DNA from 4 places in the Peribacillus sp. NJ11 genome. Region 3 is predicted to be linked to each of the others. Evidence: riboswitches for the same ligand, from Rfam matches in the RefSeq annotation. Region 3 holds a riboswitch; each other region holds the start of a gene.
The links. A riboswitch is a leader RNA that binds a small molecule or an ion and turns the genes downstream of it on or off. The one in region 3 is predicted to bind S-adenosylmethionine.
Positions count from the first base shown of each region.

Region 1 (3,752 bases), 840 kb from region 3:
ACCTTCTTCAGCAAATTGAATCATTATCCAGTTATTCAATCGATGTTTTATGGATTAAGACCCGTTGTCACTAGTTTAATCCTCTTTGCAGCTATCAGCTTTGCACTTTCCAATCATTTGATAGCCCTGAACTTTTCATGGCATACGATAAGCTTATTACTCGTTTTTGGATTATCGTTATTTGCCCTATTGAAATTACGCTGGCACCCAGCCTATGTCATTATTCTTTCTGGTTTAGTTGGTGTTGTCCTCTATTCATAACGACTAGCTCACACAACCATTATGCGTTGGGTTAATCAATATGAATCGTAATTCCTAAACATTGATAACACTTAAACTGATGGAAGATCGAGGGTACATCGCTCTTTTTAATTATTTTTCACCAATGTTTCCATACACCTTACAAAGTAAAACCCTGAATCTAATGATTCAGGGTTTATTTTCATGCTTATTCTCATTATTAAGAAGTACGTTTCTTCGTTTCTTTATCTACCGGCTGAAATCGCGGATAACCAATCAAGATGGCTATGACTCCACAAAGGCCAATTAGTATTGGGTAATATGAATACGGCAAGATGCTTAACGGAGAAATATGTGCTACCCCAGCTGCAACAAGCAGTTGTGCCCCATATGGAATTAACCCCTGAATGCAGCATGCAAAAACATCAAGTAAGCTCGCCGATTTACGCGGATCGATTCCATACTTTTCAGCAATATTTTTGGCAAGTGGCCCGGCAATGATAATTGATATCGTGTTATTTGCCGTGGAAAGGTTCGTCAAACCAACAAGCCCGGCAATGCTGAATTCAGCCCCTTTTTTAGTTTTGCTGTTTCGGGTTACGAGGTGGAGAAGATAATCGATACCGCCATTATGCTTGATTACAGCTACCATTCCTGCGATTAAAATGGCCAGGAAAGAGATTTCATACATTCCCGCCATCCCTTCTCCGATTTTTTGAATGACACCCAACGGTTGATAACTTCCATCCGCCAAGCCGATAATTCCGGCAAATACGATTCCGATGGATAGGACCAGGAACACATTGACACCTGCCAATGCAGTGATCAATACACAAAGATACGGAAGGATCTTCACCCAATTATAAGAATGTTGAGCGATGGCAGCTTGTTCACCCATTGTTAAAATTCCAAGGATGACACATGTGATGATGGCCGCAGGTAAAACAATGAAAAAATTCACTTTGAACTTATCCTTCATTTTCGTTCCCTGCGTACGAACTGCAGCGATTGTCGTATCTGAAATGAAGGAAAGGTTATCCCCAAACATCGCACCACCAATAACGGCCGCCATTGAAAAGGCAAGCGAAATATCGGTTTGCTCACTAATTCCCACCCCAATAGGTGCTAGTGCTACAATCGTTCCCATGCTCGTCCCCATGGATAGAGAGATAAAGCAAGCGATGATGAAAATCCCTACCATTAATAGATTTTGCGGAAAAACCGCTAAGGCAAGATTCACCGTAGATTCAACTGCCCCCATGCCATTTGCAACTTCGGCAAAAGCGCCTGCCAAAAGGAAAATGATAACCATTAACATAATATTGGCATCCCCGGCGCCTTTACAGAAAATTTCAACCTTTTGATTGAAAGACTCTTTCCGATTCATTGCCAATGCAGCTGCCGATGCAATTGAAATCGCTACAATCACCGGAAAAGAATAAAAATCTTTTGTAATGATTCCGGACCCTATAAATAAAATCAAAAAAACGACAAATGGGATCAATGCCCACGGATTCCCTTTATTGTTTGCACTCATGATGTACACCTCTTTTTATTTTTCCCATGACATGTGTCACAGCACTTATTCTTCTAACATTTTTCGTAAATAACACCTTCATGGAAGCTATAGCTAAAAATACTTTCAGCATAAAAAAGACCTCTTCCATTAAACACAACAAGAAGAGGTCTTTTAATTTATAAAAAACGCCCTCCTTATCTTTCAGGCAAAAATCAGCCTGCTGGATTTGGCACAGCACTCCTATTAAAGTCTGCTGCCGAGACATCTTCGGGCCAGTCCCTCCGTCTCTCTTGATAAGAAGATTTAAATTATATAATGATATTATCAAATGCACCGGTGTCCAAGAGAAAAGAAGCAGGCTGGTAACTTGCTATAACCGCTCCAAGTTTACCTCTGTCCACTCTCGGAAAGTGACATCGAAAGCCTTATTGAAAAGCAAATATAAGAGTACAGCATTTTATGTATTTTCGCAAGGTTTAGTTTAAAAGTATTTCAAATGTGGACCTTAATATTTTAAACGGACTTTTACATGTACAGTAAATAAGGTATTTGGGTTAATTGTGATATTTGGATGAAATCTCAAATAATGTCATTTGTCTGGACGGAACTAAAATAAAAAGAGGTCAAAGGACCTCTTAGCAAATTTGTTGTATTAGGTTTGGTGAATTATTTTTAGTTGAGTTCACATCAGTCGATACCTCAAATGCTTCCATTTGTTCAGAATCGAATGATTTTAAATACTGCTGTAGAAAGGCAGGATCATTAATGGATGGATTCAACCAATCTTTTTCATCTTCAGGTTTAAGGATGACAGGCATGCGGTCATGAATGCTGGTCATTAGCTCATTAGGAACGGTTGTTATAACTGAGCACGAATAGATGTTGATTCCTTCTGGAGATTTCCAGGATTCCCAGAGACCTGCCATTCCAAATGGCGCATGATTTTTAAGCTTTATTCGCATGGGTATTTTTCGCCTGGGTTCCTTCTTCCACTCATAAAATGAATCAGCGATTATCAAGCATCGTTTCTTCTTATACGCATTCTTGAAGCTTGCCTTCTCAGCAATGGTTTCCGCTCTGGCATTGATCATTTTGTAGCCCAGTTTTTCATCTTTTGCCCAGAAAGGAATGAGTCCCCACCGAAGATATCCAAGTCGATTCCTTGCTCCGTCATTAATGACGGATAGCACGGAGTGGGAAGGTGCAATATTGTAGCTGAATTGGTATTCTTCATCAAAAGGTCCTTGAATATTAAACCGTTCTTTTATTTCTTCAATGTCCGTGAAAAGCGTGAAACGTCCGCACATAATATCGCCTACCGTTTTAGGATTTATTACAGTGTAACAAATAGGACGGGCAGGTACAAATCAGCGTTCTAAAATCCTGATGTCGGTAAATGGTTGATTAAATAATTCGCTGGAAATCAAAAGTGTGCCCAGGACTTCTCTCTCATCTTCAGCTTTAATGATTTCTGACAAAATTAAGGTACTGCCATTCCTGACCGTTACATTATATTCATTCATAGGATCCCCCTCATTAGGCTAGATGGTTGTTATTATAAACCAAAAACCCACAAGTATCATTATTGACCTTTAGTAGAGTCGTAGTTAATCCACTAATGATGAGTCTATATAGGAGTACACCGCTATTTACATATACATAAAAAAGACTGTCCATGAATGATCACAGACAGTCTGGTCAACAGGTTTTTCACTTCAACAAATTTTTACCGGTGATGATAATGGGGATAGCAAAAAGGTCGATGAGGAATGCCTCTTGTTATTCCGTGGGAGTTACCCATAATCCATGTCCATTTATTATTTAAAATTCAGCAAAACCTCATTTATTAAATGTGCTGCCAATGTAACCGTTTTATTATTTTCGTCCAACGAAGGATTCACTTCCGAGATATCAAAGGAGAGGATCTTTTCATTTGATACGACATGCCTAATAATCGCACGGACCAATTTCGGATTAAGTCCAAACGGAGAGG
Region 1 is NZ_JAUCFO010000001.1:4,328,245-4,331,996, forward strand. It holds gene QUF86_RS21235 (chromate transporter) at 1-261, shown strand, start outside; gene QUF86_RS21240 (Na+/H+ antiporter NhaC family protein) at 461-1,777, opposite strand; SAM riboswitch class I at 1,951-2,059, opposite strand; gene QUF86_RS21245 (SOS response-associated peptidase) at 2,395-3,066, opposite strand; gene QUF86_RS21250 (hypothetical protein) at 3,127-3,282, opposite strand; gene hutG (formimidoylglutamase) at 3,577-3,752, opposite strand, start outside.
Region 1: linked by a shared signal. The riboswitch ahead of QUF86_RS21240 (Na+/H+ antiporter NhaC family protein) and the one ahead of mtnW (2,3-diketo-5-methylthiopentyl-1-phosphate enolase) in region 3 are both predicted to bind S-adenosylmethionine.

Region 2 (3,752 bases), 130 kb from region 3:
CTGTATTTATTGCTGCAGGTAAAAACGATCCGATTTGCCCGGCAGAAGAAACGGATGAACTTAAACAACTTTTATTGCAAGCTGGTGCTTCGGTGGAAGTTCACTGGGAAAATTACGGTCATCAGTTAACACGTTCAGAGGTCGAGGCAGCAGGTTCATGGTTTCATAAGAACTTTATATAAGAATGAAAGAGGGAATGAAGATGATTTCAGTAAATCCTGAAGGTCTGACTGAACGGGAAAATTATAAGTTTTTGACTGGAAGCATTATACCGAGACCCATAGCTCTGATTACGACACAATCCGAAACCGGTACCATCAATATAGCGCCGTTCAGCTTTTTTAACATAGTCAGTTCCAATCCTCCGATGATTTCCATTTCTGTTCAACGGAAAGAAGGAGTTTCAAAGGACACTGCACGAAATGCAATTCAATCAGGGGAATTCGTTGTTCATATCACTGATGAAAATAATGTTGCTGATGCAAATCGAACGGCCAAGGAACTCCCATCGGATGAAAGTGAATTGGGCCTGACCAATTTCACGACGGCTGTTAGTGATAAGGTATCCGTACCAGGATTGCAAGAAGCGAAGGTACGCTTTGAATGTACATTAGAGCATGCGATTCCATTGGGAGGTTCCCTAGATAAACCTGGTTGTGATTTATTGATAGGTAAAATAGTCTGCTATCATATAGAGCAAGATATTTACCATAATGGCCGAATTGACCAGAATGGGCTTAAACCTGTAGCAAGATTAGCGGGTCATACTTATACAAAACTAGGGGAATTATTTGAAATGGAACGACCTTAAGTGATAAGAAAGAAAAAATGGCGTCATCTTTTAAGATGTCGTCATTTTTTTTATACCAAAATTATTTCCGGTTAGCATTATCTGCAATTCTACGGTGAGCGACTGTACCAAAACAAGCAATCATGCCGGAGGTGACAAAATAGTCCGAATGTAAAGGGAATTCTTTATATTCCAAAACAAAACTTGACAATTTTTTCATAGATTGATAAAGTTATAAAAAATTAATTTCTTATCCAGAGAGGTGGAGGGACTGGCCCTATGAAACCTCAGCAACAGGTCTGCTAAGACACTGTGCTAATTCCAGGGGGTGAAACCTTGATAGATAAGACCGTACGTTTTTATTTGTCAGTAGCGCACTCTTTTTAGAGTGCGTTTTCGTTTTTTTCTGGATGCAGGATAAAGGAGAGTATGAATGGAGAACAAAAGGAAACAGGAATTTCAAAGGGAAATGAAAACACGGCATTTAATCATGCTATCGCTTGGCGGGGTGATTGGAACAGGTTTGTTCTTAAGTTCGGGTTATACGATTCAGCAGGCTGGCCCGTTTGGCACCATCCTTTCGTATCTGATTGGAGCATTAGTGGTTTATCTAGTCATGCTATGTCTAGGTGAACTGGCAGTACATATGCCCGAGACAGGTGCGTTTCATAGCTACGCAGCCAAATACATCGGACCAGGGACAGGGTTTACAGTAGCTTGGTTATATTGGTTAACCTGGACTGTTGCACTAGGTTCGGAATTCACGGCTGCAGGATTGTTGATGCAGCGATGGTTTCCATCAATCAATGTCTGGATATGGAGTGCTCTATTTGCCATATTGGTCTTGGTATTAAATGCTTGGACCGTTAAGTTTTTCGCTGAATCCGAATTTTGGTTTGCGTCTATAAAGGTAATTGCGATTGTGATATTTATTATTTTGGGAGCAGCGACAATGGTAGGTTTTATTCCAATGACTAACTCACAACCAGCACCGCTATTTTCCAATTTTACAAGTGCAGGTTTATTTCCGAATGGTGCTTTTGCCATTATAATGACGATGCTTGCGGTGAATTTCGCATTTTCTGGAACTGAATTAATCGGAATTGCAGCTGGAGAAACTGTGAATCCAGAAAAAACGATACCAAAGGCAATCCGCATGACATTATGGAGATTGATCATCTTTTTTGTAGGAACCATCGTTGTATTATCCGCATTATTGCCTGTTTCGGATGCAAGCGTATTAGAGAGCCCCTTTGTTGCAGTTCTTGAACGAATTGGAGTGCCATATGCAGCGGATATCATGAACTTTGTTATTTTAACTGCCATTTTGTCTGCTGCAAACTCAGGTCTATATGCCTCTTCCAGAATGCTTTGGTCCCTTGCAGATAAGAAAACGATATCACCAATATTTGCAAAATTAACAAAAAGAGGCGTTCCGATAAATGCAGTCATTTTCAGTATGTTGGGTGGTGGTTTAGCCTTGTTCTCGAGTATTATTGCACCGGATACGGTGTATATCGTCCTTGTATCCATTTCGGGTCTAGCCGTGGTTGTAGTTTGGATGAGTATTAGCGCTTCACAGTTCCTATTCCGAAGACGTTTTATAAAAGAAGGAAATTCAGTAAATGATTTGGCTTATCGTACACCATTATATCCGTTCGTACCAATCGTTTCTTTCATGCTTTGTCTTGCTTCATGTATAGGAATTGCCTTTGATCCTACACAACGGATAGCACTTTATTGTGGTATTCCATTTATTTTGTTTTGCTATGGAACTTATTATATTACACAATCTTCAAAGAAAAGAGGAGTAAAACCATGAAGAATAAAATAAACCCAATTGACGCTATTTTACGAGATCATTCAGTCATGATTCTGGACGGAGCTCTAGCTACAGAGCTCGAGCGGTATGGATGTGATTTGGACGATCCCCTGTGGTCTGCACGTGTATTACTTGAAAATCCAGAAGTGATTTATCAGGTTCACTCTGCATATTTTCGTGCTGGAGCGGACTGTGCGATAACTGCAAGCTACCAAGCCACCGTTGAAGGTTTCTCCCTGCGTGGGATACAAGAAAAAGAGGCCATGGAGTTAATTCGGAAAACGGTGTTACTCGCAAGGAAAGCAAGGGATGATTATTGGAAGGATGAAACGCAAACAAATAGACCTAAGCCATTGGTTGCTGCATCAGTTGGACCTTATGGGGCGTACCTTGCAGATGGTTCAGAATATGTAGGAAACTATGGTGTTTCAGATGAAACCTTAGTAGAATTTCATCGCCCAAGAATATCAGCTTTGATTGAAGCAGGTGCTGATCTCCTAGCATTTGAAACGATTCCATCCCTTCAAGAAGCAAAAGTATTGGATTCATTATTGAAGGATTATCCAGAAGTGTATGCTTGGCTATCCTTTTCTTTGAAAGATGAGAAAGCGATAAGTGACGGTACATTGCTGGAGGAGTGTACGAGGTTGTTTGAGGAAAGTGAGCAAATTGCAGCGATTGGCATTAATTGTGCACCAGTATCAGTTGTCACGGAAGCTATCAATGTGTTGAGTGCAAACACGAAAAAACCAATTATTGTTTATCCGAATTCTGGTGAAACTTATAATCCGGATACCAAAACATGGCATGGTCAAGAATCTTGTAACAAGTTCGACCTGAAATCCGAAGAATGGCACCATGCAGGGGCACGTTTGATTGGAGGTTGCTGCAGAACGGCACCTCATCATATTGAAGAGATTTCAAGAAAGTGGCGACCATCCGAGGTGGTATCCTCATAGCCTTTTTTCTGGATTTCAAAATGTTTTTATTAGCTATGTAAGAAGTGGGAAAACCCTCCCTCTCGTCTTGTCAAAAATAAAAAGAACAGGAATCATCTTAATCAGGCGGTTCCTGTTCTTTTTGTCTCTTTATTCAGATTTGAGTTATTGGAAGGAAAGGGAGAATTGCTTATTGTTTCTA
Region 2 is NZ_JAUCFO010000001.1:3,622,741-3,626,492, forward strand. It holds gene QUF86_RS17955 (alpha/beta hydrolase) at 1-182, shown strand, start outside; gene QUF86_RS17960 (flavin reductase family protein) at 203-811, shown strand; SAM riboswitch class I at 1,038-1,140, shown strand; gene mmuP (S-methylmethionine permease) at 1,224-2,612, shown strand; gene mmuM (homocysteine S-methyltransferase) at 2,609-3,571, shown strand.
Region 2: linked by a shared signal. The riboswitch ahead of mmuP (S-methylmethionine permease) and the one ahead of mtnW (2,3-diketo-5-methylthiopentyl-1-phosphate enolase) in region 3 are both predicted to bind S-adenosylmethionine.

Region 3 (3,752 bases):
CAACTGGTTTTCCTTTTAAATCAACCAGTAAAAAGTCCGAATCCGATTGCTTCCTTTTATCCTTACCGCTTGCCGTAATATAAAAGAAAGGACTTTCGGGCTTACGGATGGACAAATTCCCGCTAGTACCCATAAACCAATCCCTTTCGGCCAGTTCTGCTTTAATATCCGCTAACTCCAGCCATTCTTCTGTATGAGTGTTCACGCATTTACCAACTCCCGCTGCTTTAAAATGTCAATTACATCATAAAACGTTTCAAATCCTTGATGAAGAATCCCTTCCCTATCGCATTTCTCAAGCAGTATGTCACGAGCTATGACAAAATCTGCCTGTTTTGCCGCTTCAAAATCCGTTACTGAATCTCCAATAACTAATTTAAAATCATCCGCACTCGCAATTTCCCTCATAATTGATGGCTTACAGCAACCACAATCATTTTTACATTGGTCATCACAGGCATGTGGCCACTCAATATAAATTTTTTCCTTATTGAAAAATGCATGGTTGCAATAAACGGATTCTGATGGCAAGATATCATTTAAAAGAGGTGCTATGAAAAAATCCATGCCTCCGCTTACAATATATAAAGGGATGTTGGCTTGTTTCGTATACTCAACGAATTCATAAAACCCTGGACGAATGCCGGCCGACTCACATACATATTGAATGATGTCATCCTTCAAGCCACTATCAAGCAGGGAAAACATATCCCCTACGCCAGAAGATATACTGATTTTTTGCTGAAGGACATCGTCTTTCAACTCTTCCCATTCCGGAGGAGCAAATTTTTTCATGATGGAAATGATATTATCTGTGTTGGTGATCGTTCCGTCAAAATCACAAAAGATGATTGGTTTCATTATTTCTTATAAGCCTCCCCATAACACAAGAGCTTTTTTTAGTGTTTCTTCCTCAGCCGCCGCTTCAGATAGGTCCTTTCCTGCTAGAACGGCTTCCACAGCAGAACGGAAAGCCTTGGCCCCGCCCTCTGCTCCGTCAGGGTGCCCGTGAATTCCGCCCCCTGCATTAATCACGCTATCGAGTCCAAAATCCTTGATTAGGTCCGGAACCATGCCTGGATGAATGCCTGCAGAAGGAACAGGGAAGGCTTTTTTCCATGAAAGTTCATCTTTTGTCAGAGCTTCAGCAATCGCCAAGGTCTCCTTTTTTTCTAGTGCGACATTTCCATAAGGGGATGGGAACAAGGATAAATCCGCACCTGATAACCTTACTAATTTACCAAGCAATAATGGATAGCCGATCCCATAAAATGATGAAGATGCCAATGCCCCGCTAAATGCGGGGTGCGCCATGATCGGTAGCCTGATTCGATCATGCTCACTCAGGGCCTGCAATACATCCAAACCATATGTATGAACGTTGAACAATAAAGCATCCGCCCCTGCTTCAGCAGCTTGCTCCGCCTTATCCAATAAATCAAATGTTTTCCCTGATAGATTGACAGCGTATAAGGTTCGGTGGCCAGTGGTTTCATAGACTTCATTCAATATTCGTTTTCCAGTTTTTATTCTATCGAAAAATGGAGTCTGTTCCTGGTCGAAGAGAATTTCATCATCTTTAACTAGGTCGACACCTCCTAATGCTTGTCGCTTCAGTTGCTCATTATGGAAGGTTAGGTCCCTTCCTAATACACCTTTAAAGATGCTCATCACCAGGGGCCGGTTATATACGTCAATCTTTTCCCTAATGCCTGCAATGCCAAATTGCGGCCCTGGGAAAGCTTTTTGAATCTCACCGACAAAATCCAAGTCAATAAGTTTTATTTCTCCGTCCAATGAAAGTTTGCCGAAGACCGTCGTGAGGATTGCAGGTAAATCATTGGAGAAATTCCCTGCCGGATAGGCAATTTTAATTAGTGAACGGTACACTTTACGATTAAAATATCTGTTTGCCTTCTCTTCTTCAGATAGTGGTGTCACCGATACGACACGACCCTTATGTTTTTCCAGTTGCTTCTGGACCAAATGGGGCAGGTCCGTCCATGTTCCCACAGTCAATCCTAAGGCAATGCTTTCTGCTTTTTTCTCATGATTTCCATTAAAGTCATGAATTAAATAAGTAGCGACTATCTCGCTCATTTGATCACTCCTATATCACGTTAGTAAACTCTCGAAGTCATTAACCTGAAATGGTCTCAAAATGGCAAAAGCCCCTTCATAAAGAAGAGGCTTTAAAAAGCCATCTTCTTATCTCCCAGCCATTAGCTGCAAGAATTAGCACCGTGCCTTGTGGATTTCAAGAAAATCCGGCGAAGAATTCCGCCCCATTTTACAATGGAATTACGGTCGGTTGCTGGGCTTCATAGGGCTAGTCCCTCCACCTGCTCAAAATAAGAAAACGCTGATATATAGTTACATTCAAGTATCGAAAGATTAAGAATTTATTTTGTATTCTGACACGTAATCCATACTTTGTCAATAATTTCTTGTCTATTTAACCGTGGATAAATTGAATCCTCCGTTAAAATAATTTTAATGTACGTATCCGTTCCACAGCCTCTTCAAGCCGTTCTTCCGAAGTCAGAAGCCCTACCCTGACGTAACCTTCGCCAAATTCACCGAATCCATTCCCTGCGGCAACAGCTACGTGGGCATGCGTTAATAGATAGTCTGCAAAACTCTCGGACGTAAAACCTTTTGGTACCTTGAGCCAGGCAAAGAATGATGCCTCGGGAGCTTTGACATCCCATCCGATTGCCCTCAATCCCTCAATGAAAACATTCCTGCGTCCCTCATACATCTTCACTAACTCATCTACACAGCTCTGCGAGTCCAGCAATGCGCTTGCCGCTGCTTCCTGTATCGCTGGAAAGAGACTAACATAAAGATGGTCTTGCAATAGTTCAAGAGCTTCTATGACACTTTTATTCCCCACTGCAAAACCGACTCTCCACCCTGCCATATTGTATGTTTTCGATAGTGTGTAAATTTCTATCCCTACATCCTTCGCTCCCTCTGCCTGGAGAAAGCTTATCGGTTTTTTTCCGTCGAATCCTATTGCCCCATAAGCGAAATCGTGGACCACGCAAATCGAATGCTCTTTTGCAAAGGAGACGGTTTCATCAAAGAAACTTTCAGTTGCAGAAGCTCCTGTGGGATTATTCGGATAGTTCAAGAACATCATTTTGGCTTTATCAAGCACTTCTTTATGTATGTCATTGTATTTCGGAAGAAAATCATTTTCTTCTGTCAAGGGCATCAGTTCGGTCTTTGCCTGGGCTAAAACGACACCGGAAAGATAATCCGGATAGCCGGGATCTGGAACAAGGATCGTATCACCTGGATTCAATAAACACTGCGGCAGTTCGACAAGACCTGCCTTCCCCCCGAAGAGAATCGCCACTTCACTATTCGGATCCAGCTTGACACCATATTCACGTTCATAAAAGACGGCAGCAGCATCTTTTAAATATTGATGTCCCCGAAACGGCGAATATTTATGATTAATCGTTTTTTCAGCGGCAACCTGTAAACTTTTCACGATATGTTCAGGCGTCGGTTGATCAGGATTTCCCTGGCCTAAATTAATGACATCATGACCCTGCGCCGTAATCGCATTGACTTTTGCGACTAGAGATGCAAAAAATTGCTTGGGCAGTTTTTGAAGTTGTCTGGATTTTTCGAATTGCAACATTTATACACCTTCTCTGAAATTTCTTGAAATTCTAGACACAAATGATATATGTTTATCATAGTCTTGTAAAGCATTTTTTACATGTGGGTTTTAAACG
Region 3 is NZ_JAUCFO010000001.1:3,488,732-3,492,483, reverse strand. It holds gene QUF86_RS17295 (methylthioribulose 1-phosphate dehydratase) at 1-205, opposite strand, end outside; gene QUF86_RS17290 (2-hydroxy-3-keto-5-methylthiopentenyl-1-phosphate phosphatase) at 202-861, opposite strand; gene mtnW (2,3-diketo-5-methylthiopentyl-1-phosphate enolase) at 868-2,100, opposite strand; SAM riboswitch class I at 2,206-2,358, opposite strand; gene QUF86_RS17280 (pyridoxal phosphate-dependent aminotransferase) at 2,483-3,655, opposite strand.

Region 4 (3,752 bases), 1.7 Mb from region 3:
TATATACTCAATTCACGAGTAAACTCCTAACTCACGAGTAAATGCTCCTAACTCACGAGTATTTGCTCCTAACTCTGAGTATTTGCTCCAATTTCACGAGTATACGACCCTGACTCACAAGTATATGCTTCTAACTCGCGAGTAAATGCTCCAATTTCACGAGTATTTGCTCCTAACTCGCGAGTATTTGCTCCAATTTCACGAGTAAACTCCTAACTCTAGAGTAACTATCGATTTCTTGAATTATTCCCCCTGAAGGCAAAATTAATCCATAGAAAAAAGGTGCCCCGCTTTTGCGGGACACCTTTTTTCTATGGATTATGCTTGTGCTTTTAATGTTTCTGCTTTATCCGTGCGTTCCCATGGAAGATCGACATCTGTACGGCCAAAATGTCCGTATGCAGCTGTTTGTTTGTAGATTGGGCGACGAAGATCAAGCATTTTGATGATACCAGCTGGACGAAGGTCGAAGTTTGCACGAACTAGGTCAACTAGGACTTCTTCGCTAACTGTACCAGTTCCGAATGTATCAATCGAGATCGATACAGGCTCTGCCACACCAATTGCGTATGCCAATTGAACTTCCGCTTTGTCAGCAAGGCCAGCGGCAACGATGTTTTTCGCAACGTAACGCGCTGCATATGCCGCAGAACGGTCAACTTTAGTAGCATCCTTACCAGAGAATGCACCACCGCCGTGACGAGCGTATCCGCCGTACGTATCAACGATGATTTTACGTCCAGTAAGACCAGCATCCCCTTGAGGTCCGCCAATTACGAAACGGCCGGTCGGGTTGATGAAGTACTTAGTTTGAGCATCGATCAATTCAGCTGGAACAACTGCTTTAATCACATGTTCTTTTATATCGGCTTGAATTTGTTCAAGCGTAATTTCTGCATCATGCTGTGTAGAGATAACGATCGTATCTACACGTACAGGACGGTTATTCTCATCATACTCCACAGTTACCTGTGTTTTACCATCAGGGCGTAAGTAAGCAAGAGTTTCATCTTTACGAACTTTAGCCAAGCGGAATGAAAGTTTATGTGCCAATGAAATCGGAAGCGGCATAAGCTCTTCTGTTTCATTACAAGCAAATCCGAACATAAGACCTTGGTCCCCTGCACCGATTGCATCGATTTCTTCCTCTGACATGTTTCCTTCACGAGCTTCCAATGCTTTATCGACGCCAGCTGCGATATCGGCAGACTGCTCATCAATGGAACTCAATACAGCACAAGTTTCAGCATCGAAACCGTATTTCGCACGTGTGTAACCAATTCCTGCAATGGTATCACGAACGATACGCGGAATATCCACGTAAGCGGATGTTGTAATTTCACCAGCAACAAGCACAAGACCTGTTGTTACACTTGTTTCACACGCAACACGTGCATTTGCATCCTTAGCAAGGATAGCATCTAAAATGGAATCTGAAATCTGATCACAAATTTTGTCCGGATGGCCCTCTGTAACAGATTCAGAAGTAAATAGACGTTTCTTTGACATCATATTTCCTCCTTGGAAGTTAGTATGTTGTAGGCATAAGCCTGATTTTTACGGAACTCGTTTCCCTCATTAGTTTCAACTATAGACACAGAATTACTTATAAAAACACAAAAACCTTCCCTGGCAAATGAGGAAAGGTTTAAAATTCTGTCTTCTATCCTTTCACTCTTATCGTTCAAGGGTTTTTTACCTTGCTCAGGTTAGCACCATCACCACTATTCCTTGAAGAACATCGCTTTATTTTCGGCGATCGATCTTGGAGTCAAGTTCAATATGGCAGGTTGCTGGGTTTCAAAGGGCCTGTCCCTCCACCAACTCGGGATAAGAGAATCCGTACAATTTAAGATAATATCGTATCAGGTTGGAACTTGTCAATGTTTTTCTAAAAAGAACATATCCCCCCACTTGAAAAAACGGGTTGTTTCAGCGTCTTCAAAGGGTTTCCAAGGCAGACTGCGAATAGAAATGTTGAAAATTGCCATTAATAATAGAAAATAAAGCATACTAACAGGAACGGCCAATTAGAAATATGTTGCTTAATTACTTCCTATTTAAAATAAAATTTTCACTCCATGTAAGTATATGCAATAGTAATGACTCGGTTCCTGCGCCTTAATAATGAAAAATGATTAACGCAACCAGTTGAAAATAATCACAAATTAAAAGAAATAGTATAGACTATTTAAATGAATGTGTTATACTAATTGTAATATAAAAACTTAAACAAAGGAAGGTATCTCATATATGAATTCTGTAGATGTTTCTAATGAGTTACACCAGTTATTAACAGGAAACAATGTTCAAACTCAACTTTCAGTTCCTCAATTGGTCGAAAAAGTATTAAGCAGAAATGAAGGCGTACTAACATCAACTGGCGCAGTAAAAGCTGAAACCGGCAAATATACTGGTCGTTCACCTAAAGATAAATATATCGTGGAAGAAGCATCCGTTAAGGATAAAGTCGATTGGGGTTCAGTGAACCAGCCAATTTCTGAAGATGTGTTCAATAAACTATATAATAAAGTAGTTGACTACCTAAAAGCAAAAGAAGAGATTTTCGTTTTCAAAGGTTTCGCTGGTGCAGACGAATCATCACGTCTTCCAATCCGAGTTGTTAACGAATATGCTTGGCATAATCTTTTTGCCCATACTTTGTTCATCCGTCCGAACGAAGAGGAATTAAGAGGTCACGAAGCTGAATTCACAATTCTTTCGGCACCTAATTTCAAAGCAGACCCAGAAGTGGACGGGACTTCATCTGAAACTTTCATCATCGTTTCATTTGAACGCCGTACCATCCTGATCGGCGGAACGGAATATGCAGGAGAAATGAAAAAATCGATCTTCTCGATCATGAACTACTTACTTCCAGAGGCTGGAATCCTTCCAATGCATTGCTCTGCTAACGTAGGACGTGAAGGGGACGTCGCTTTATTCTTCGGACTGTCTGGAACAGGTAAAACAACTTTATCCGCAGACACTAGCCGTAAACTGATTGGCGATGACGAGCACGGCTGGTCTTCTAACGGTGTATTCAACATCGAAGGTGGCTGCTATGCGAAAACGATCAACCTTTCACGTGAAAAAGAACCACAAATTTTCGATGCGATCCGCTTCGGTGCCGTATTGGAAAATGTAGTTGTGGACCCGGATACACGTGAAGCGGACTATGATGACAGTTCATTGACTGAAAACACCCGTGCTGCATACCAAATGCAAGCGATCGATAACATCGTGAACCCAAGTATTGCAGGACACCCAAATACAATCATTTTCTTAACAGCTGATGCTTCAGGCGTTCTGCCTCCAATCAGCAAGCTTTCCAAAGAACAGGCAATGTTCCATTTCCTAAGTGGTTACACTAGTAAATTGGCTGGTACTGAAAGAGGGGTAACTTCTCCGGAAGCTACATTCTCCACTTGCTTCGGTTCACCGTTCTTACCGCTTCCCGCTCAACGCTATGCTGAGATGCTTGGTGATAAAATTGACGAGCACAATGCAAAAGTATACCTTGTCAACACTGGGTGGACTGGCGGAGCATACGGAACCGGAAGCCGTATGAAACTTGCTTACACTCGTGCGATGGTACAAGCGGCACTTGAAGGTGAATTAGCGAACATCGAAACGATCAAGGATGAAATCTTCGGTTTGGATATCCCGCTTCATGTTCCTGGAGTTCCTGACGAAGTGCTTCAACCAATCAAGACTTGGGCAGATCCTGCAGCTTATAAACAAGCAGCAAC
Region 4 is NZ_JAUCFO010000001.1:1,812,082-1,815,833, reverse strand. It holds gene metK (methionine adenosyltransferase) at 319-1,512, opposite strand; SAM riboswitch class I at 1,675-1,837, opposite strand; gene pckA (phosphoenolpyruvate carboxykinase (ATP)) at 2,254-3,752, shown strand, end outside.
Region 4: linked by a shared signal. The riboswitch ahead of metK (methionine adenosyltransferase) and the one ahead of mtnW (2,3-diketo-5-methylthiopentyl-1-phosphate enolase) in region 3 are both predicted to bind S-adenosylmethionine.